4 regions of the Mesorhizobium sp. M0601 genome follow, and region 4 is predicted to be linked to each of the others. Evidence: predicted binding sites of a transcription regulator. Region 4 holds the regulator's gene; each other region holds the start of a gene.
The links. Region 4 encodes LexA, which represses DNA repair genes until DNA is damaged. Its sites were predicted from a motif close to TGTTCNNNNTGTGTTCNG; they were not measured.
Positions count from the first base shown of each region.

Region 1: the regulator LexA is predicted to act here: its motif matches at 1,592-1,609, upstream of NKI41_RS01885 (PA0069 family radical SAM protein).
Region 2: the regulator LexA is predicted to act here: its motif matches at 2,633-2,650, upstream of dnaE (DNA polymerase III subunit alpha).
Region 3: the regulator LexA is predicted to act here: its motif matches at 1,624-1,641, upstream of NKI41_RS05180 (ATP-dependent helicase).

Region 1 covers NZ_JAMYQK010000001.1:375,310-379,840, reverse strand. Annotated here, with positions in the region: gene NKI41_RS01895 (phytanoyl-CoA dioxygenase family protein) at 1-840, opposite strand, end outside; gene NKI41_RS01890 (glycosyltransferase) at 1,029-1,532, opposite strand; gene NKI41_RS01885 (PA0069 family radical SAM protein) at 1,684-2,838, shown strand; gene rnhB (ribonuclease HII) at 3,006-3,701, shown strand; gene NKI41_RS01875 (F0F1 ATP synthase subunit B) at 3,958-4,449, opposite strand; gene NKI41_RS01870 (F0F1 ATP synthase subunit B) at 4,460-4,531, opposite strand, start outside.
Region 2 covers NZ_JAMYQK010000008.1:167,002-171,532, forward strand. Annotated here, with positions in the region: gene dnaE (DNA polymerase III subunit alpha) at 1-2,369, opposite strand, end outside; gene NKI41_RS11140 (acetyl-CoA carboxylase biotin carboxylase subunit) at 2,944-4,531, opposite strand, start outside.
Region 3 covers NZ_JAMYQK010000003.1:212,229-216,759, reverse strand. Annotated here, with positions in the region: gene NKI41_RS05180 (ATP-dependent helicase) at 1-1,582, opposite strand, end outside; gene NKI41_RS05175 (glucose/quinate/shikimate family membrane-bound PQQ-dependent dehydrogenase) at 1,835-4,147, shown strand; gene NKI41_RS05170 (hypothetical protein) at 4,158-4,531, opposite strand, start outside.
Region 4 covers NZ_JAMYQK010000039.1:37,055-41,585, forward strand. Annotated here, with positions in the region: gene NKI41_RS26505 (hormone-sensitive lipase) at 1-508, opposite strand, end outside; gene kynU (kynureninase) at 604-1,851, opposite strand; gene lexA (transcriptional repressor LexA) at 2,299-3,033, shown strand; gene NKI41_RS26520 (ComEC/Rec2 family competence protein) at 3,027-4,531, opposite strand, start outside.

The DNA of each region.
Region 1 (4,531 bases), on a different contig from region 4:
GAGGCCGGCCGGCCCAGTCAGCGTGACCGGGCTCTGCTCGCCGTAGACGCCCAGCACCTCTTCCGCCGAATGGCCGACCAGCAGCGTCAGCTGATGCTTCAGGATGCGGCGGTTGTGGGAGCCGCGGACATAGACATGCGGCCCAGTGTCGGCGTCGACCGGCACCAGGTAGAAAAAGAACTTCAGCATGCGCCAGTCGTCGAGGTCGAAATGGTATTTGCCGAGCGAGGCCATGTTCTTGTCGGCGTCCGAGACGCCACCGGTCGGAAAGCTCCACCAGACGCGGGTCGTGATCAGCTTGGCCTGGCTGCCGAGATAGTGCGCTGCGATATCGAGAAGCAGCGGATCGCGCTGCACGGCGACCGCAGCGTTGCAGTCGAGGACCCGTTCGAAATAGTGACCGCTGAGCAGCGGGCGGCCGAAATGCTTTTCGGCATCGGCGTGTTTTTCGGGCAGGAATTCCAGCCGGCGGTCGAAATTGCCGAAGCATGGCGTGAGCTCGGCGAAGCGGGCGATCTCGTCATGGATGGCGACCGGCAGCATCAGGCCCGAACAGAGCCCCTCGGTGCGCAGCGCGCCGACGACGGCATCGCGGTCAACGCCGGCGAACATCGTTTCACCGACATTGCGCGCCGGCGGAACGGGCTTTGCACCGCGCCAGTGCAGGCGCCGCGCCGGCATGGTGCGGGCCAGCATGAACATCGGCAGCCATGCCGGATTCTCGCGAAGGTCGGAAAGATAGGTCGGGATGCGGGCGGCGATGCGGCGCAGCGTGCCGCCGTTTCGTGCGATCGCCTCGAGGCTTGCAGCGCCGGACTTGTCAGGGCTTGAAAGGGTCATCGGGGTCCTCAAAATGTCGATGGAACAGCATCGACGTTAGTCGTCGCCGCTCCGGCACACCCCAAACCCTATTCGCCCATATCGCCGGGAATGGTAACCCCCGGCCAGATTTTGTGCAACGCACAATAAACGACGACCCGCCAGAAAATGTGCTTGGGCGGAGTTCCCATAACCGGGACGGTAAGCCGTCACTTGCGCGGCGCGACCCAGATCTCGGCGTGGAGCCTCCTGGTCGCCAGGCCGCGGGCGATCGCTTCGGCGCTGCGGGCGTTCTTCGACAGCGCCGCGGCCTGACGCTTGCTGATCACCAAGCCTTCGGCGAGAGCGCGATTTCCGGCAAAGACGCGCGACAGGAACGGCGCGCGGCTGCCGCGTGCCCGCGAGAACCGCGCCGCCATGGTTTGCCTGGCGGTATGGGCGACGACCTCGTCGATCCAGCCCTCTCCCAGCCGCGCGCCCGGTTCCAGCAAGAGCAGCCAGTCGCCCTTGGCCTGCCTGATGCCGGCGGCGATGCCGCCGCTGACATAGTGGCAGCCGGCATGTTCGGCGACGCGGTGCGTCTGATCGGTCGAGCCGGTGTCGCAGACGAGAACGTCGCGCACCACGCCTTCGACCGCGCCGCCGATCAGCGAGGCGAGCGTGCGGGCAAGGCCCTCCTCGTCATTCAGGGTTTCGATCAGGACGCTGAGCATGTTTAGCCGAATAGCGGAAAGCGGTGGGCAGCGCCAGTTTTTGCGGCGCGCCGCGAGAAAGTTCTTGCTTTGTTCTCATCAATGCGATAGGAATACATTCATGAGCAGAGCGATTCGACAGCGGGCGGACAGTCCCTGGGAAAGGGCCAAAATGGAACAGATCGTGCGTGCCGATATTGCAGCCTTCGGCGCTGGCAGGGCCGAGATGGCGAATGCGATGATCGAGCAGAGCGGCATGCGCGTTCGTCCCGACCGCAATCGCGGCAGGTCGGCGGGCATCAATCCGTCCGGCCGTTTCGAGCCGGTCAGCCGACACGTGTTTGACGATGGCTGGAATTCGCTGGAGGAGCTGCCGCCGTTCAGGACCGAGGTACAGGTCGAGAAGCCGCGCACCATCATCACGCGCAACGAATCGCCCGACATCTCCTTCGACCGCTCGATCAATCCCTATCGCGGCTGCGAACATGGCTGCGTCTATTGTTTCGCGCGGCCGACGCACAGCTTCATGGGCCTGTCGCCGGGGCTGGATTTCGAATCGAAGCTGTTTGCCAAGCCGGATGCGGCGCGGCTGCTCGACAAGGAATTGTCCAGGGATAATTACCAGCCGCGCACCATTGCCATCGGCACCAATACCGATCCTTATCAGCCGATCGAGAAGCAATACCGGATCATGCGCGAGATCCTCGAAGTGCTGGAGGCGCGCGGGCATCCGGTCGGCATCGTCACCAAATCGGCGCTGGTGACCCGCGATATCGACATTCTGTCACGCATGGCCGAACGCGGGCTGGCCAAGGTGGCATTGTCGGTGACGACATTGGACAGGATGCTGGCCAGAACGATGGAGCCGCGAGCGTCGACGCCGACCAAGCGGCTGGAGGCGATCAGGCAGCTTTCGGATGCCGGCATTCCGGCCTCGGTGATGGTCGCGCCGATCATCCCCGGACTGACCGACCCGGAGATGGAGCGCATCCTCGATTCGGCGCAGGCAGCGGGCGCGCGCGAGGCCGGCTATGTGCTGCTGCGCCTGCCGCTGGAGGTCGCGCCGATCTTCAAGGACTGGCTGCTGCGCCACTATCCCGACCGCTATCGCCACGTCATGTCGCTGATCCGTTCGATGCGCGACGGCAAGGACTACGATTCGGAATGGGGCAAGCGCATGAAAGGCTCCGGTCCCTATGCCTGGCAGATCGGCCGGCGTTTCGAGATAGCTGCCAAACGGCTCGGCCTCAACGCCGAGCGGCGCTCGCTCAGGACCGACCAGTTCGTCCCCGCCGCCAAGGCTACCGAGCAGCTGATGCTGCTGTGACAAAGCGTCTCGCGCCAGCCGCTTGAAGCGGCCGCAGCAGGCGAAAAATCCCGTCCGGCCTGTCCTGTCCCCGGGCTTGCAGACGGTAGCCCCCTCCTGGTCCGGTGCCCCGCCCGACCCGGAGGGGACTTGCGGAGAATCGGAGCCGATGCGAACCTCGCCGCACCATGGCTCGCCCGCGTTCCGATTCTCCGCTTCTCTTCGAAATCGTCGAGAAACCCGACTTCTCGTTCGAGACGAGGGCGATGGCCGAAGGCCTTTGGCCGGTGGCGGGGATGGACGAGGCCGGCCGCGGCCCGCTCGCCGGGCCGGTGGTGGCGGCAGCGGTGGTGCTCGATCCCGCCAACATCCCCGACGGCCTCGACGATTCCAAGCGGCTGACGCATTTGCAGCGTGAGGCGCTGTTCCTGAAAATCCTCGGCTCCGCGCTCGCCGTATCGATGGCCTCGGTCAGCGCCGAAGGCATCGATGCCTCCAACATCCTCAAGGCCAGCCTGGAGGCGATGCGCCGTGCCGTGGCCGCCCTGTCAATCCGGCCGAAGCTGGCACTGGCCGACGGCCGCGACGTGCCGCCCGGGCTGCCCTGCGAGGGCAAAGCACTGATCAAGGGCGACCAGCGCTCGCAGTCGATCGCCGCAGCCTCGATCGTCGCCAAGGTGATGCGCGACCGCATGATGTGCGGCTGCGGCAGCCATCATGCGCGTTACGGCTTCGAACTGCATATGGGCTACGCCACTGTGCGCCATCGCACGGCGATCGATCTGCACGGGCCAGTGGCACGGCTGCACCGCGCCTCCTTCGCGCCGTTCCGGTTCGGCGGCACCGAGGTGCTGGAGGAAGAGGGTTTTTCGGATTTGGATTGACATTGCGAAGGCGGCTAGGCGCGGATCTCCTCCCTCGAGGGGAGATGGCCGGCAGGCCAGAGGGGGTCGCCTCGCGTGAAGCGCCAACGTTCTCTTTCGTTCCATAGGGCGTCGCGCCAGGACGTGCCGACCCCCTCTGTCGCCTTTGGCGACATCTCCCCCTCGAGGGGGGAGATTACGCGCTCAGTCGCTTTCGCCAACAAAAAAGCCGCCAGGTTTCCCGGGCGACTTTCGATGAATTTCTCGTCGAAGTCGCTTAATTCAGCTTCGACTTCAAATCCTGCAGCGAGGCGTTGAACAGGTCGGCGCCGGCCTTGGCGTCGATCTTGCCGGCCAGCAGCGCCCGCGCGGCTTCGACCGCGATGTCGACAGCGCTGGCACGCACTTCGCCGATCGCTTCGCGTTCGGCCTGGCCGATCTTCTGCTCGGCCAAGGCGGTGCGCCGGGCGACATAGTCCTCGGTCTTCTTGTGCGCCTCGGCGGCAAGCATGTCGGCTTCACGCTTGGCGGCGGCGACGATGGCCGCCGCCTCCTGCTCGGCTTCCTTGCGCTTGCGCTGGTATTGGCCAAGCAGCTGCTGGGCTTCTTCGCGCAACCGGCGCGCTTCCTCGAGCTCGGAGCTGATCTTGTCGGCACGCGCATCAAGCGCCTTGGCGATCATGCCCGGCACCTTGATGTAGATGGCGATGCCGAGGAAGATTACGAGGGCAACAGTTGCCCAAAGCGTCGCGAGAGATGTGGCGTCCATGATGCGCTCCTCACCCGGCCACGGATTTGACCGCGGCCGCGATTTCGGCCTTGCTGGCCTTGCCGCCGACAAGCGCCTCGAC
Region 2 (4,531 bases), on a different contig from region 4:
GCGGCGGCATGCGATTTGTTGAAACCGTAGTCGGCAAACTTTGCCAGCAGGTCGAAGATGAAGTCGGCTTGCGGCTTGCCGACGCCGCGCTCGACCGCGCCCGAAACAAAGCGCTCGCGCTGCTTGTCCATCTCGGCGCGGATCTTCTTGCCCATGGCGCGGCGCAGCAGATCGGCTTCGCCCAGCGAATAGCCGGAGAGCTCCTGCGCGATCTGCATCACCTGTTCCTGGTAGACGATGACGCCTTGCGTCTCCTTGACGAGATGGTCGATCTTCGGGTGGATCGACGCCATCTCCTCCTCGCCGTGCTTTCTGGCGTTGTAGGTCGGTATGTTCTCCATCGGCCCCGGCCGGTAGAGCGCGACCAGCGCGATAATGTCCTCGATACAGTCGGGCCGCATGCCGATCAGCGCCTTGCGCATGCCGGCACTTTCCACCTGGAACACGCCGACCACTTCGCCGCGCGACAGCATGGCGTAGGTTTCGGGGTCGTCGAGCGGAATGTGGGCAAGATCGATCTCGATGCCGCGGCGGCGGATCAGCTTGACGGCCCTGTCCAGCACCGTCAGCGTCTTCAGGCCAAGGAAGTCGAATTTCACCAGCCCGGCCTGCTCGACATATTTCATGTTGAACTGCGTGACCGGCATGTCCGAGCGCGGATCGCGGTACATCGGCACCAGCTCCGACAGCGGCCGGTCGCCGATGACGATGCCGGCGGCGTGCGTCGAGGCGTGCCGATAAAGACCTTCCAGTTTCTGCGCCGTATCGAGCAGCGTCTGCACGATCGGCTCACGCTCCGCCTCTTCGGCAAAGCGCGGCTCGTTGGCGATGGCGTCGGCGAGCTTGACCGGATTGGCCGGGTTCGACGGCACCATCTTGCTCAGCTTGTCGACCTGCCCGTAAGGCATCTGCAGCACGCGGCCGACGTCGCGCAGCACCGCGCGCGCCTGCAACGTGCCGAAGGTGATGATCTGGCCAACCTGGTCGCGGCCGTATTTCTGCTGGACGTAGCGGATGACTTCCTCGCGCCGGTCCTGGCAGAAGTCGATGTCGAAGTCGGGCATAGACACGCGGTCGGGATTGAGGAAGCGCTCGAACAGCAGCGAAAAACGCAGTGGATCGATGTCGGTGATGGTCGTGGCATAGGCGACCAGCGAGCCGGCGCCCGAACCGCGGCCCGGGCCGACCGGAATGCCTTGTGCCTTGGCCCATTTGATGAAGTCGGCAACGATCAGGAAATAGCCCGGATATTTCATCTTCTCGATGACGCCGAGCTCGAAATCCAGCCTTTCGCGATATTGCTCGACGGTATAGCCGGGCATCGGGCCGTGCGCCGCCAGCCGCGCCTCCAGCCCTTCATGCGCCTGCCTGGCAAGCTCCTGCGCCTCCGCCTTGACCGCAGCATCGGCGTCGGCGACATCGCGGCCGGCAAAGCGCGGCAGAATCGGATTGCGGGTCTTCGGGTAATACGAGCAGCGCAGCGCGATCTCGACGGTGTTGTCGATTGCTTCCGGCAGGTCGGCGAACAGCCTCGCCATATCGGCCTGGCCTCTCAGGAAGTGGTCGGGCGAAAGGCGGCGGCGATTGTCGGCCGCAACCACGGAACCTTCGGCGATGGCGATCAGGGCGTCATGCGCCTCATAGTCTTCACGAGAGAAGAAAAACGCCTCGTTGGTGGCAACCAGCGGCAGATCGTGGCGGTAGGCGAGATCGACCGACGACTGCTCGATGGCGCGGTCATAGCCGGACACGCGCTCAAGCTCGACATAGAGCCGGTCGCCGAACAGGCTCTTGAGCGCCGAGAGCCGGGTCTCGGCGAGTTCGCGGCGATCCTGTTTCAATGCAGTGCCGATCGGACCGCGCGGCCCGCCCGTAAGGCAGATCAATCCGTCGGTGTGGCCCTGCAGCATCTCGCTCGTCAGATGCACCGCTTCGCCGGGCGGTGTCTCGAGGTAGACGCGGCTGACCAGCCTGACCAGATTGCCGTAGCCGGCCTCGGTTGCGGCGATCAGGACGACCGGCCGCATCTCCGGTCCTTGCCGCCTGCGGTCGCGCTGGCTGTCGCTCGCCTCGCCGGAAAAGGCGAGGTCGATCTGGCAGCCGATGATCGGCTGGATGCCATCCTTTACCGCCTTCTGGGCGAATTCCAGCGCGCCGAACAGATTGTTGGTGTCGGTGACGGCGATTGCCGGGCATTCGTCCTGCACCGCATGGCCGACGATCTTGCCGAGCTGCAAGGCACCTTCGAGCAGCGAATAGGCCGAATGCACGCGCAGATGAATGAATCGACGCGCCGCCGCCTCCGCCCGCGACGCCTTTGCATAGGCCTCGCGCAGCAAGGGATCGCGTGGAAGTCTTTCATCCGCCATGGTTTTTTCGCGCCGCCTGAAGGGACTCAGTCGATGAAGTTGTATTGTCGAGCGCCGGGTAGCACGAGTCCAGCGCTAGTGATTAGAGCTTTGGAGGTTTAGAGCAACCGCCGAAGCTGCCAATTTCCCCCCTTGTGGGGGAGATGTCCGGCAGGACAGAGAGGGGCGCTGTCCCGCCAACCTCAGGCTACAAACAAAACCCGCCTCGGCGGGCGGGTCGTTGGAGCCAATTAGCACCATAGCCAAATTAATAGCATAGCTGCCGGCACAAAGCAAGAACAAAATACGGCGCGACGGGGAAAAATTCGAGTTGTCCGTCTCCCGAGGGCGTATCCAGAGGATTGCAGGTCGCGTTCCTTCGCGCCCCCCTCTGTCCTGCCGGACATCTCCCCCATGAGGGGGGAGATTGGCCATCATCTCGGCTTTCGCCAATTTCCAACGTTGCAGGAGCGAGCTAGGCCCCGAAGCTGCCAATCTCCCCACTTTAGGGACACTTTAGGGGGAGATGTCCGGCAGGACAGAGGGGCGCGCTGTCCCGCCAACTTCAGACAGAGCGTCGAGGGCGGGTCCAACCTCACGCGAATTCCATGATCACAGCATCGACGGCAAGGCTGTCGCCGGGCTTGGCGTTGAGCTTCGAGACGATGAGGTCGCGCTCGGCGCGCAGGACGTTTTCCATCTTCATCGCCTCGACCACGGCCAGCGTCTCGCCGGCCTTGACTTCCTGCCCCTCGGCAACGGCAATCGACACGACGAGGCCGGGCATCGGGCATAGCAGCATCTTCGAGGTATCCGGCGCCACTTTTTCCGGCATCAGCCTTTCGAGTTCGGCGGTGCGCGGCAGCATGGCGCGGGCTGTCACCGAGATGCCTTTCCAGGCGATGCGGAACCCGTTCAGCACCGGCCTGACTTGCGCCGCGACCTTGCGGCCGCCGACCGTGCCGCGCCAGATGAGATCGCCCGGCCGCCAGTCGGATGCCACCGTCAGCGGTTTGCCGCCGTCGATTGTGAGGTCGAGCTCCATCGGAATGGAAATCATGCCTTCGACGATGGCAACCGAAAGATAATCCCGGCCGATCTTCACCACCCAATCGCGTTTCAAGGCGCCCGAATGCGGCGCCAGCCGCCCGCCCAGCCGGTCGAGCCGGTCGCGGCGCAGCAGTTCGACCGCGGTTGCGATCGCGGCCAGCACCGCGTTTTCTTCGCTGTTCGGCACAATGGGCGCGAAGCCGTCGGGATATTCCTCGGCGATGAACGCCGTCGATAGCCGCCCTTCCCGCCAGCGCGGATGCTGCATCAGCGCCGCCAGGAACGGTATGTTGTGCTCGATGCCGTCGACGACGAAACTGTCCAGCGCTTCCGACATCGCGTCGATTGCCGCCAGCCGTGTCGGCGCCCAGGTGCACAGCTTGGCGACCATCGGGTCGTAGAACATCGAGATTTCCGAGCCTTCGGTAACGCCGGTATCGTTGCGGATGACGATTTCGCCGAATTTTCCCTCTTCCGGCGGCCGGTATTTCGTCAGCCTGCCGATCGACGGCAGAAAGTTGCGATACGGATCTTCGGCATAGAGGCGGCTTTCCACCGCCCAGCCGTTCAGCTTGACGTCGCTCTGCTTGATGGCGAGCTTTTCGCCGGCCGCCACGCGGATCATCTGCTCGACCAGGTCGATGCCGGTGACGAGTTCCGTCACCGGATGCTCGACCTGCAGCCGCGTGTTCATTTCCAGGAAATAGAAGTTCTTGTCGCTGTCGACGATGAACTCGACCGTGCCGGCGCTCTGGTAGTCGACGGCCTTGGCCAGCGCCACCGACTGCTCGCCCATGGCTTTGCGGGTCTTGGCGTCGAGGAACGGCGACGGCGCCTCCTCCACGACTTTCTGGTTGCGGCGCTGGATCGAGCATTCGCGCTCGCCGAGATAGAGCGTGTTGCCATGCGCGTCGGCGAGCACCTGGATTTCGATATGGCGCGGATCGACGATGAATTTTTCGATGAAGACGCGGTCATCGCCGAACGAGCTTTTCGCCTCCGACCGCGCCCGGTCGAAGCCGTCGCGCACCTCTGCCTTGCTCCAGGCGATGCGCATGCCCTTGCCGCCGCCGCCGGCTGAAGCCTTGATCATCACGGGATAGCCGATTTCGCCGGCTATTCTTTCGGCATGG
Region 3 (4,531 bases), on a different contig from region 4:
TCTGGCGGATGGTGGCCTCGCCAAGGCCGCGCTTCGGCACGTTGACGATGCGCTCGAAGGCGAGGTCGTCGGCGCCTTGCGCGACGACGCGAAAGAAAGCCAGCGCATCGCGGATTTCGAGGCGCTCGTAGAAGCGCGGGCCGCCGATGACGCGGTAGTTGAGGCCGAGCGTGACGAAGCGGTCCTCGAATTCGCGCATCTGGAAGGACGCGCGGACGAGGATCGCCATGTCGTTGAGATTGTGCTTCTGGCGCTGATAGGCCTCGATGGTCTCGCCGACGGCGCGGGCCTCCTCCTCGGAATCCCAGGCGGCGTGGACATGCACCTTCTCGTCGTCCTCGGCGATCTTTTCGGTGAACAGCGTCTTGCCGAAACGGCCCTCATTGTGGGCGATGAGGTGGGAGGCGGTGCCGAGGATGTGCGCGGTCGAGCGATAGTTGCGCTCCAGCCGGATGATGGTGGCGCCGGGGAAATCCTTGTCGAAGCGCAGGATGTTGTCGACCTCGGCGCCGCGCCAGCCATAGATCGACTGGTCGTCGTCGCCGACGCAGCAGATATTTACGGTGGACAGGCGCGGGCTTCCCTCCCCCTCGAGGGGAGGGTGGCCGGGCGAAGCCCGGTCGGGTGGGGTCCGTGCGGCAGTGCTCGACCTACCGGCGGCAGTGCTCGACGCTCTAGCGGTGCCTTCTGCGGCAACCCCCTCCCCCCGCTTCGCGGGCACCTCCCCCTCAAGGGGGGAGGATTGCGGCCGTTGTGCCAACAGCCGCAGCCACATGTACTGGGCGGTGTTGGTGTCCTGATATTCGTCGACGAGGATGTAGCGGAAGCGCTTATGGTATTCCTTCAGCACGTCCGGATTGGCGCGGAAGATGCGGATCGGGTGGCATAGGAGATCGCCGAAGTCGCAAGCGTTCAGCGTTTTCAGCCGCTCCTGATAGGCCTTATAGAGCTCGCGGCCCTTGCCGTTGGCGAAGGCACGGGCATCGCCCTCGGGGATGTCGGCGGGACCGAGGCCCTTGTTCTTCCAGCCGTCGATCATCTGGGCGAACTGCTTGGCCGGCCAGCGCTTGTCGTCCAGCCCTTCGGCCTGGATAAGCTGCTTGATCAGGCGCACGACATCGTCGGTGTCGAGAATGGTGAAGTCGGATTTGAGCCCGGCCAGCTCGGCATGTCTGCGCAGCAGCTTCACTCCAATCGAGTGGAAGGTGCCGAGCCACGGCATGCCCTCGACATTGCCTTCGCCGATCAACAGGCCGATGCGCTGCTTCATCTCGCGCGCCGCCTTGTTGGTGAAGGTGACGGCGAGGATCTGCGAGGGGAAAGCCTTGCCGGTGGCAAGGATGTGGGCGATGCGGGTGGTCAGGACGCGCGTTTTGCCGGTGCCGGCGCCGGCCAGCACCAGCACCGGGCCTTCGGTGGTTTCCACCGCCAGCCGCTGCTCGGGGTTGAGGCCGTTGAGATAATCGGGCGCGTTGTTCTGGTTGCTGCGGGCAGCCATGGCGCGCGCGGCAATGCCCGACGGGGCCACGGGCCGCGCGTTCGGTTCGTCAAAAAAGGGCATGTCTTCCGAAAAGCCGGACATCTCCCCCCGAATGTAGTGATTCGGCAGCGAAAGGCCAGAAGTGTCTCCGTTTTGTTCTCTGTCCAGTCGGTAGACTCACAATCTGAATGGGTCTGCTAACCAAAACGCCGGGCTTGCGATGGGCCGGCACCGTAAAACGCCGAGCTTGCTTGACAGGGGAAGCGGGCCGGAGAAAGTTGCGTGGGGGCAGGAACGCAATGCGGGGTTGCCCATGGACGCGTCGCGGAGCGCACCAGTCGAAGGAGCACCGTCTTGGCTGTGGTCATCACCTCCCTGATCCTTTTCCTCATCGGCCTGGCGATTGGCGGCGGCGGCATCTGGCTCGTGACGCTGGGCGGCAGCTGGTACTACGTCATCGTCGGTCTAGCTTTCCTTGTCGCGGCCTGGCTGCTCTACAGGCGCAGATCCACGGCGCTGTGGCTCTACGCGGCGATCGTGCTCGGCACGCTCGCCTGGGCGGTCTGGGAGATCGGCTTCGACTGGTGGGAGCTCGGCCCGCGCGGCGGCATCATCGTGCTTGTCGCGCTATGGCTGTTGACGCCATGGGCGCGGCGCGGGCTTACCGGTCCCGACGGACGCGCGCCGCTGATCCTCGCCGTGCTGGCTTCGCTTGCCGTCGCCGGCTATTCGATGACGACCGATCCAAAGGATATTGCGGGTGAACTCAACACCGACAAGGTGACGCCGACGGCCGATCTCGGCGGCAACGTGCCGGCTGGCGAATGGCACTATTACGGTCGCACGCAATATGGCCAGCGCTATTCGCCGCTCGACCAGATCACCGCCGAAAACGTTGCCAATCTGCAGCCGGCCTGGACCTATCGCACCGGCGACGTGAAAGGGCCCGGCGACATCGCCGAGACGACCTATCAGGTGACGCCGCTAAAAATCGCCGACACGCTCTACATCTGCACGCCGCATAATTTCGCCATCGCCATCGATGCCGCGAGCGGTAAGGAGAAATGGCGCTTCGATCCGCAGGTCAAGCTCAACAAGGACCGCCAGCACCAGACCTGCCGCGGCGTGTCCTATTATGCCGATGCCAAGGTCGCCGCCGGCCAGCCCTGTGCCACACGCATCTACCTGCCGACATCCGACGCCCGGCTGATCGCGCTCGATGCGGCGAATGGCCAGGTCTGCCCGACTTTCGCCGAAGGCGGCACGCTGAACCTGCTCGCCAACATGCCATATCCGAAGCCGGGCTATTATTATTCGACCTCGGCGCCGCTGATCGTCGCCAACAAGATCATCGTCGGCGGCGCGGTCAACGACAATTATTCGACGCAGGAGCCGTCCGGGGTCATCCGTGCCTACGATGCCGACACCGGCGCGCTGTTGTGGAATTGGGATTCCGGCAATCCGGACCAGACGACGCCGCTGCCGCCGGACCAGACCTACACCAACAACTCGCCCAACATGTGGTCGACGGCAAGCGCCGACGAGAAGCTCGGCCTGCTTTATGTGCCGCTCGGCAACAAGACGCCGGACCAGCTCGGCGCCGGGCGCAGCGCCAATGACGAGAAATTCTCCTCGTCGATCACCGCGCTCGATCTCAACAGCGGACAATTGCGCTGGGTGCGGCAGACCGTGCACCACGATCTCTGGGACATGGACGTGCCGGCGCAGCCGACGCTGGTCGACATCACCACGGAAAGTGGCGTGGTGCCGGCGCTGGTCGGGCCGACCAAGCAGGGCGACCTCTATGTGCTCGACCGGCGCAGCGGCGAGCCGATCGTTCCGGTCAAGGAAGTGCCGGCACCGGGCGGCGCGATCGAGGGCGACCATACCTCGCCGACGCAGCCGGTCTCGGATCTCAGCTTCAGTCCGAAACCGCTGACCGGTGCCGACATGTGGGGCATTACCATGTTCGACCAGCTGGCCTGCCGGATCGAGCTCCGGAAGTTGCGCTATGAGGGCCGCTACACGCCGCCGTCGCTGCAAGGCTCACTGATCTATCCCGGCAATTTCGGCACCTTCAACTGGGGCGGCGTGGCAGTCGATCCGGTCCGGCAGGTGATGTTCGGCATGCCGACATACCTGGCGTTCATCTCCAAGCTGGTGCCGCGCGCCGACGTGCCGCCGCCCGGTGACACCAAGGGCAGCGAACAAGGCCTGAACCGCAATGACGGTGCGCCTTACGCAGTGATATTGAAGCCGTTCCTGTCGCCGCTCGGCATTCCCTGCCAGGCGCCGCCCTGGGGCTATGTGGCGGGTGCCGACCTTCGGACCGGAAAGATCGTCTACAAGCATCGCAACGGCACCGTCTACGACATGACGCCATTGCCGCTGCCGTTCAAGGTCGGCGTGCCCGGCATTGGCGGGCCGATGATCACTGCCGGCGGCGTCGCCTTCCTCGGTGCGGCGGTCGATGACTATGTGCGCGCTTATGACCTGACGACCGGCAAACAGCTCTGGCAGGCGCGGCTGCCGGCGGGCGGGCAGTCGACACCGATGACCTACACGGTAGCCGACGGACGCCAGTTCGTCGTCATCGTTGCCGGCGGCCACGGCTCGGTCGGTACCAAGCCGGGCGACTATGTGATGGCTTATACGCTGCCGAAATAGAGAAGTTCCTTCAGAGCCCGAGATGCCCTTTCAGGTCGGGTACCGATGCAAGTACCTCACTGGTCAGCTGCGGGCCGGCGGCTGTCTCGGCCTGCTGGACCAGCATCGTGCCGGCCTGGCTGATCTGTGCCAGCGTAAGACCTGATGCCTTGAGTATGGCGACGCCGTTGATCAGCGCGCCGGTCTTTTCGCCGAGAGCGCCGCCGAGCGCGCCCTCCAGCGAGGACAGGAGGCCACCACCGGAAGCCGCGCCGGGAGCCATGACATCATATTGCTTGGCCAGGGCGTCGGCTCCCGGGATCTTGGCGAAGAAGCTGGACAGAGTCGTGCCTTCCGCCTCGTGTTCGAGCACCGAGAAAATCGTGCCGGCGATCTTTTCCGTCA
Region 4 (4,531 bases):
GACGAACGCGCCGGACCACTTCGGTCGCCAGCGGCGTCGTCGCCGTAACCATCCGGCTAACAAGATGGCCGCCGGCCGAGTGCCCGGTCAGCATCAGCGGCCCTGCAACCGTCGCCGCCGCCTTGCCGATCGCCGCGCCGACCTCCTTGACGATGCCGCCAATGCGTATCTGCGGACAGAGCGTGTAGGACGGCATCGCCACCGCATAGCCGCGATCAACAGGGCCAGCGGCAAGATGCGACCAGAAATTCTTGTCGAATTCCATCCAGTAGCCGCCATGAACGAACACTACGAGTCCCTTGGGCTTGATGGCCGGCAGGAAAAGATCGAGCCGGTTGCGTGGGTTGTCGCCATAGGCCATGTCGAGCCGCGCCCTGCCCTCGGTCGAAAGCACGTCGCGGAAAACCCGCGCGGGCTCGATCCAGGCCGCCGGCCAGCGATCGCTGCCGGCTATGTTGGCGCCGTTGGCATAGGCGTTGTCCCAATCGGCAATGTGACGTTCGAACACCCTGCGCCCTCCCTGGCATATGGCCCTGCAGCGTAGCCGTAAGCATCGCGCGGCGCGTCGTCGCCAGCCTCACGATTCCAGCTCTCGCATCAATCTCAAGTGACAGCTGCTTTGATGGCGAAGCGCGCATCCTTCCACGCACCGGTGTGCAGGATGTCCTCAAGCACTTTGACGGCCTGCCAGACATCGGCATAGCCGACATAGAGCGGGGTGAAGCCGAAGCGCATGGTCGATGGCGCGCGAAAATCGCCGATCACGCCACGTTCGATCAGCGCGCGCATGACCTGGTAGCCATGCTCATGCATGAATGAAATCTGGCTGCCGCGTTTTTCCCCATCGCGCGTGCTTTCGAGCGTGAGCCCGTAAGTGCCGCACTTTGCCTCGACAAGCTCGATGAACAGATCCGCCAGCGCGATGCTCTTCTTGCGCACCGCCGTCATGTCGACATCGTTCCAGATGTCGAGCGCGCCCTTCAGCGTGCGCATCGACAGGACCGGCTGCGTGCCGCACAGAAACCGGCGGATGCCGGTGCCGGCCGCATAGCCTGGCTCGAAGGCGAAGGGCCGTGCATGGCCCCACCAGCCGGTGAGCGGCTGCTGGATGTCGGAAAGATGCCGCTCAGCCGCATAGATGAAGGCAGGCGCGCCCGGGCCGCCATTCAGATATTTGTAGGTGCAGCCAACGGCAAAATCGGCGTTTGCCTTGTCGAGCTCGACTGGCATCGCGCCGGCGGTGTGGCAGAGATCCCAGACGATCATCGCCCCGGCTTCCTGAGCCCTGCGCGTCAGCGCCGGCATGTCGCGCAGTTCGCCCGACTTATAGTTGACGTGGTTGACCAGCACCACGGCGGTGCGTTCGTCGATCAGCTCTTCGATGGTCGGCGCGTCGACTCCCGAGAGGCGCAGCAGCGTATCTTTTCGCGTCGAAACCACACCCTCGGCCATGTAGAGGTCCGTCGGAAAACTATCGCCCTCGGCGACGATGACCTGCCGCTCCGGTCGCATGGCCATGGCGGCGTGCAGCAGCTTGTAGATATTGACCGATGTCGTGTCGCAGACCACTGTCTGGCCGGCCGCGGCCCCGATCAGGCGCCCGAGCTGGTCGCCAAGTTCAAGCGGCATGTTGAACCAGCCGGCCGTGTTCCATGCGCGGATGAGATCATGCGACCATTCTTCGGTCGCGGCCTTGTGCAGTTCATCGAAAGCGGCACGTGAAGCAGCTCCTAGCGAATTGCCGTCGAGATAGATCACTCCTTGCGGCAACACAAAGCGGTCGCGCATCGCGCGCAGCGGATCCGCGGCATCCATCGCCTTTATGGCCACGAGATCGGGAATTCCTGTCATGATTTGTCTGCTCCCCCAACATCCAACGCAACGCCGGACACGCATCGACTGTTCTTCCATTACCTGGTTGCGCGCAGCAAGGCTCCACCGGCGAGAAGCAGCCTGACCAGGCGGTGGAAACCGGGACTTAACCCGAGGTTGGCGTTTTGAGTTCGTTTCGTTCACGGTGCATCGACCAAACCGCACAGTCGATACGGGTTCAATTCCGTGCCTTTTGCCGACCGACGGCCGATGCCAGTGCTGCCTTCTAGGAGGCCAGAAGGGCGCAAACGAAAGCAGAATCAAGGCGATGAGGCTCGCGGCGGTGAAAATGCGGTACGCCGGTAGGGGACGTCGTTTGTTTCCCGAGCCTTAACGCATTCATTAAACTTTAAACAGTTGCGGAACACAACTGGAACAGATAGTGTTTGTTCTGGGTTTGTTTTTCTGATTCTGTTGGGGGTCGCTATGCTGACACGCAAACAACACGAACTGCTTATGTTCATCCACGAAAGGTTGAAGGAAAGCGGTATCCCGCCTTCATTCGACGAGATGAAGGAAGCGCTCGACCTGGCTTCCAAATCCGGAATCCACCGGCTGATTACGGCGCTGGAGGAGCGCGGCTTCATTCGCCGTTTGCCCAACCGGGCCCGTGCGCTGGAGGTGCTACGCCTGCCTGACTCGATCGCCCCCGGCCTCAATGCGGCGCGCAAGTTCTCGCCGAGTGTCATCCAGGGCAGTCTTGGGCAAGGCGCCCCTCGGCAAGGCAAGCCGACATCGTCGCGCGTGCCCGCAGCCGGAAATGACGACGATGTCGTCGCCGCCGTTTCGATCCCGGTGATGGGCCGCATCGCTGCCGGTGTGCCGATCGACGCCATCCAGCACCAGACGCATTCGATTTCGGTGCCGCCGGATATGATCATGGGCGGCGAGCATTATGCGCTTGAGGTCAAAGGCGATTCGATGATCGAGGCCGGCATTTTCGACGGCGACACGGTGATCATCCGCAATGCCGATACGGCGAGCCCCGGTGAGATCGTGGTGGCACTGGTCGACGAGGAGGAAGCGACGCTGAAGCGGTTCCGCCGCAAGGGCGCCTCGATCGCCCTGGAAGCCGCCAATCCGGCCTACGAGACGCGCATCTTCGGACCAGACAGGGTCAAGGTGCAGGGCAAGCTCGTCGGACTGATCCGCCGCTACTGAGCTCCGCCCTTGGCGCCGGCTTTGGGGTTGTCGGCCCGGCGGTATGGCGGCAGGCCCCGTGCCGCGCGTGAAAATTTCCGCTGCACGTGCCAGGGCCGGTATGATTTTTCGACGGCGAAGCGGATCTCGGCGCGTGTTGCCGCTTGTGGATCGAAATAGACGGCGGCACTTCCCGCGCGCGCCAGTTGCCGTTTGGTGACGACGAGGACCAGCCGGTCGTAGTAGCAGGGGTTATGGGCGGTGGCGTCGTCGATGACGATCAAGCTGGCAAAGGCGCAGGCTGGCCGCGCAGTATCGCGGTCCTTGGCTTGCGCGATGATCGCGCCGGATGGATGCCTGGCAAGGCAGAGGCCGTCCGTGCAAATGAACGGCATGCCCGGCGGTAGGTCGGCCGGATCGGCAATGTCGAATTGCGGGTCGTTCTTTCCAGGTGTTTCCGGCGCGACGATAGCCTCTGATGTGAGCGCGCGTTTCCAGTTGTCGATGGTGAACTCATTCGGGCGTGCCCGGTTGACCGCGAGTTCACCGCTGCCGATCGGCAGCGCGACCAGCCGTGCGTCCTCCGAGACCAATACGTCGGGTATGCGTGTCTGCGTTGTCGTCAGCAAGCCGGCGAGCGCAAAAGGAAGTGCCGCCAGCCGCAACCACGTCGTCGCCATGCTGGCAATGACGAGGGCGATCGTCACCAGAAGGACGGATCTCAGCGAAATCAGCCCGACCGCATCGATCGGCGAGCGCTCCGAGATCCACCCGGACAGGGCGATCATCGCCGTCAGCCCCTTGCCCATGACATAGAGAAAAGGGCCATCCGCACCGAACGGCATCGCCAGCGCGCTGAGAACGGCGAAGGGCATGACGACCAGTGACACGATGGGCATGATGGCCAGATTGGCGAACAGGCTGAGCGGCGCCACGCGCTGGAAATGCCATATGGCGAAAAGCGCCGTGGCGCTCCCTGCAATGATCGAGGTCATCGCCAGACCGCACATGCCCAGCAGGACCTTTCGAGTGGCAAAGCGTAGCGGCGACTGCCGCGGCGGCGGCGTGGTGGCCCTGCCGGCGCGGTAATCGGACCAGCCTGCATAGGCGCCGACAAGGGCCGCCGTCGCGGCGAAGGACATCTGGAAACTCGGACCGACCACCTCGTGCGGCGACACCAGGATGACCGCGATGGCCGAGATCGCCAGGTTGCGCATGGTGAGCGCGGCCCGGTCGAACAGCACGGCGATAAGCATCACCGCCAGCATGATGAAGCTGCGTTCGGCCGCCACGACAATGCCGGAAAAGACGAGGTAGGCCGCAATCGAAAAAAGCGCGGCGGCCGCGGCATATTTCTTGACCGGCCGTCGGGATGAGAAATCGGGAAACAGCGCGAAGGCACCCCGCAGCAGCGCCATGATGGTGCCGGCGACCAACGCCATATGCAGCCCCGAGATAGAGATGATGTGGTAGATGCCGGTGCGCCGCATCGCTTCGTTGATCTCCTCGGGAATGCCGG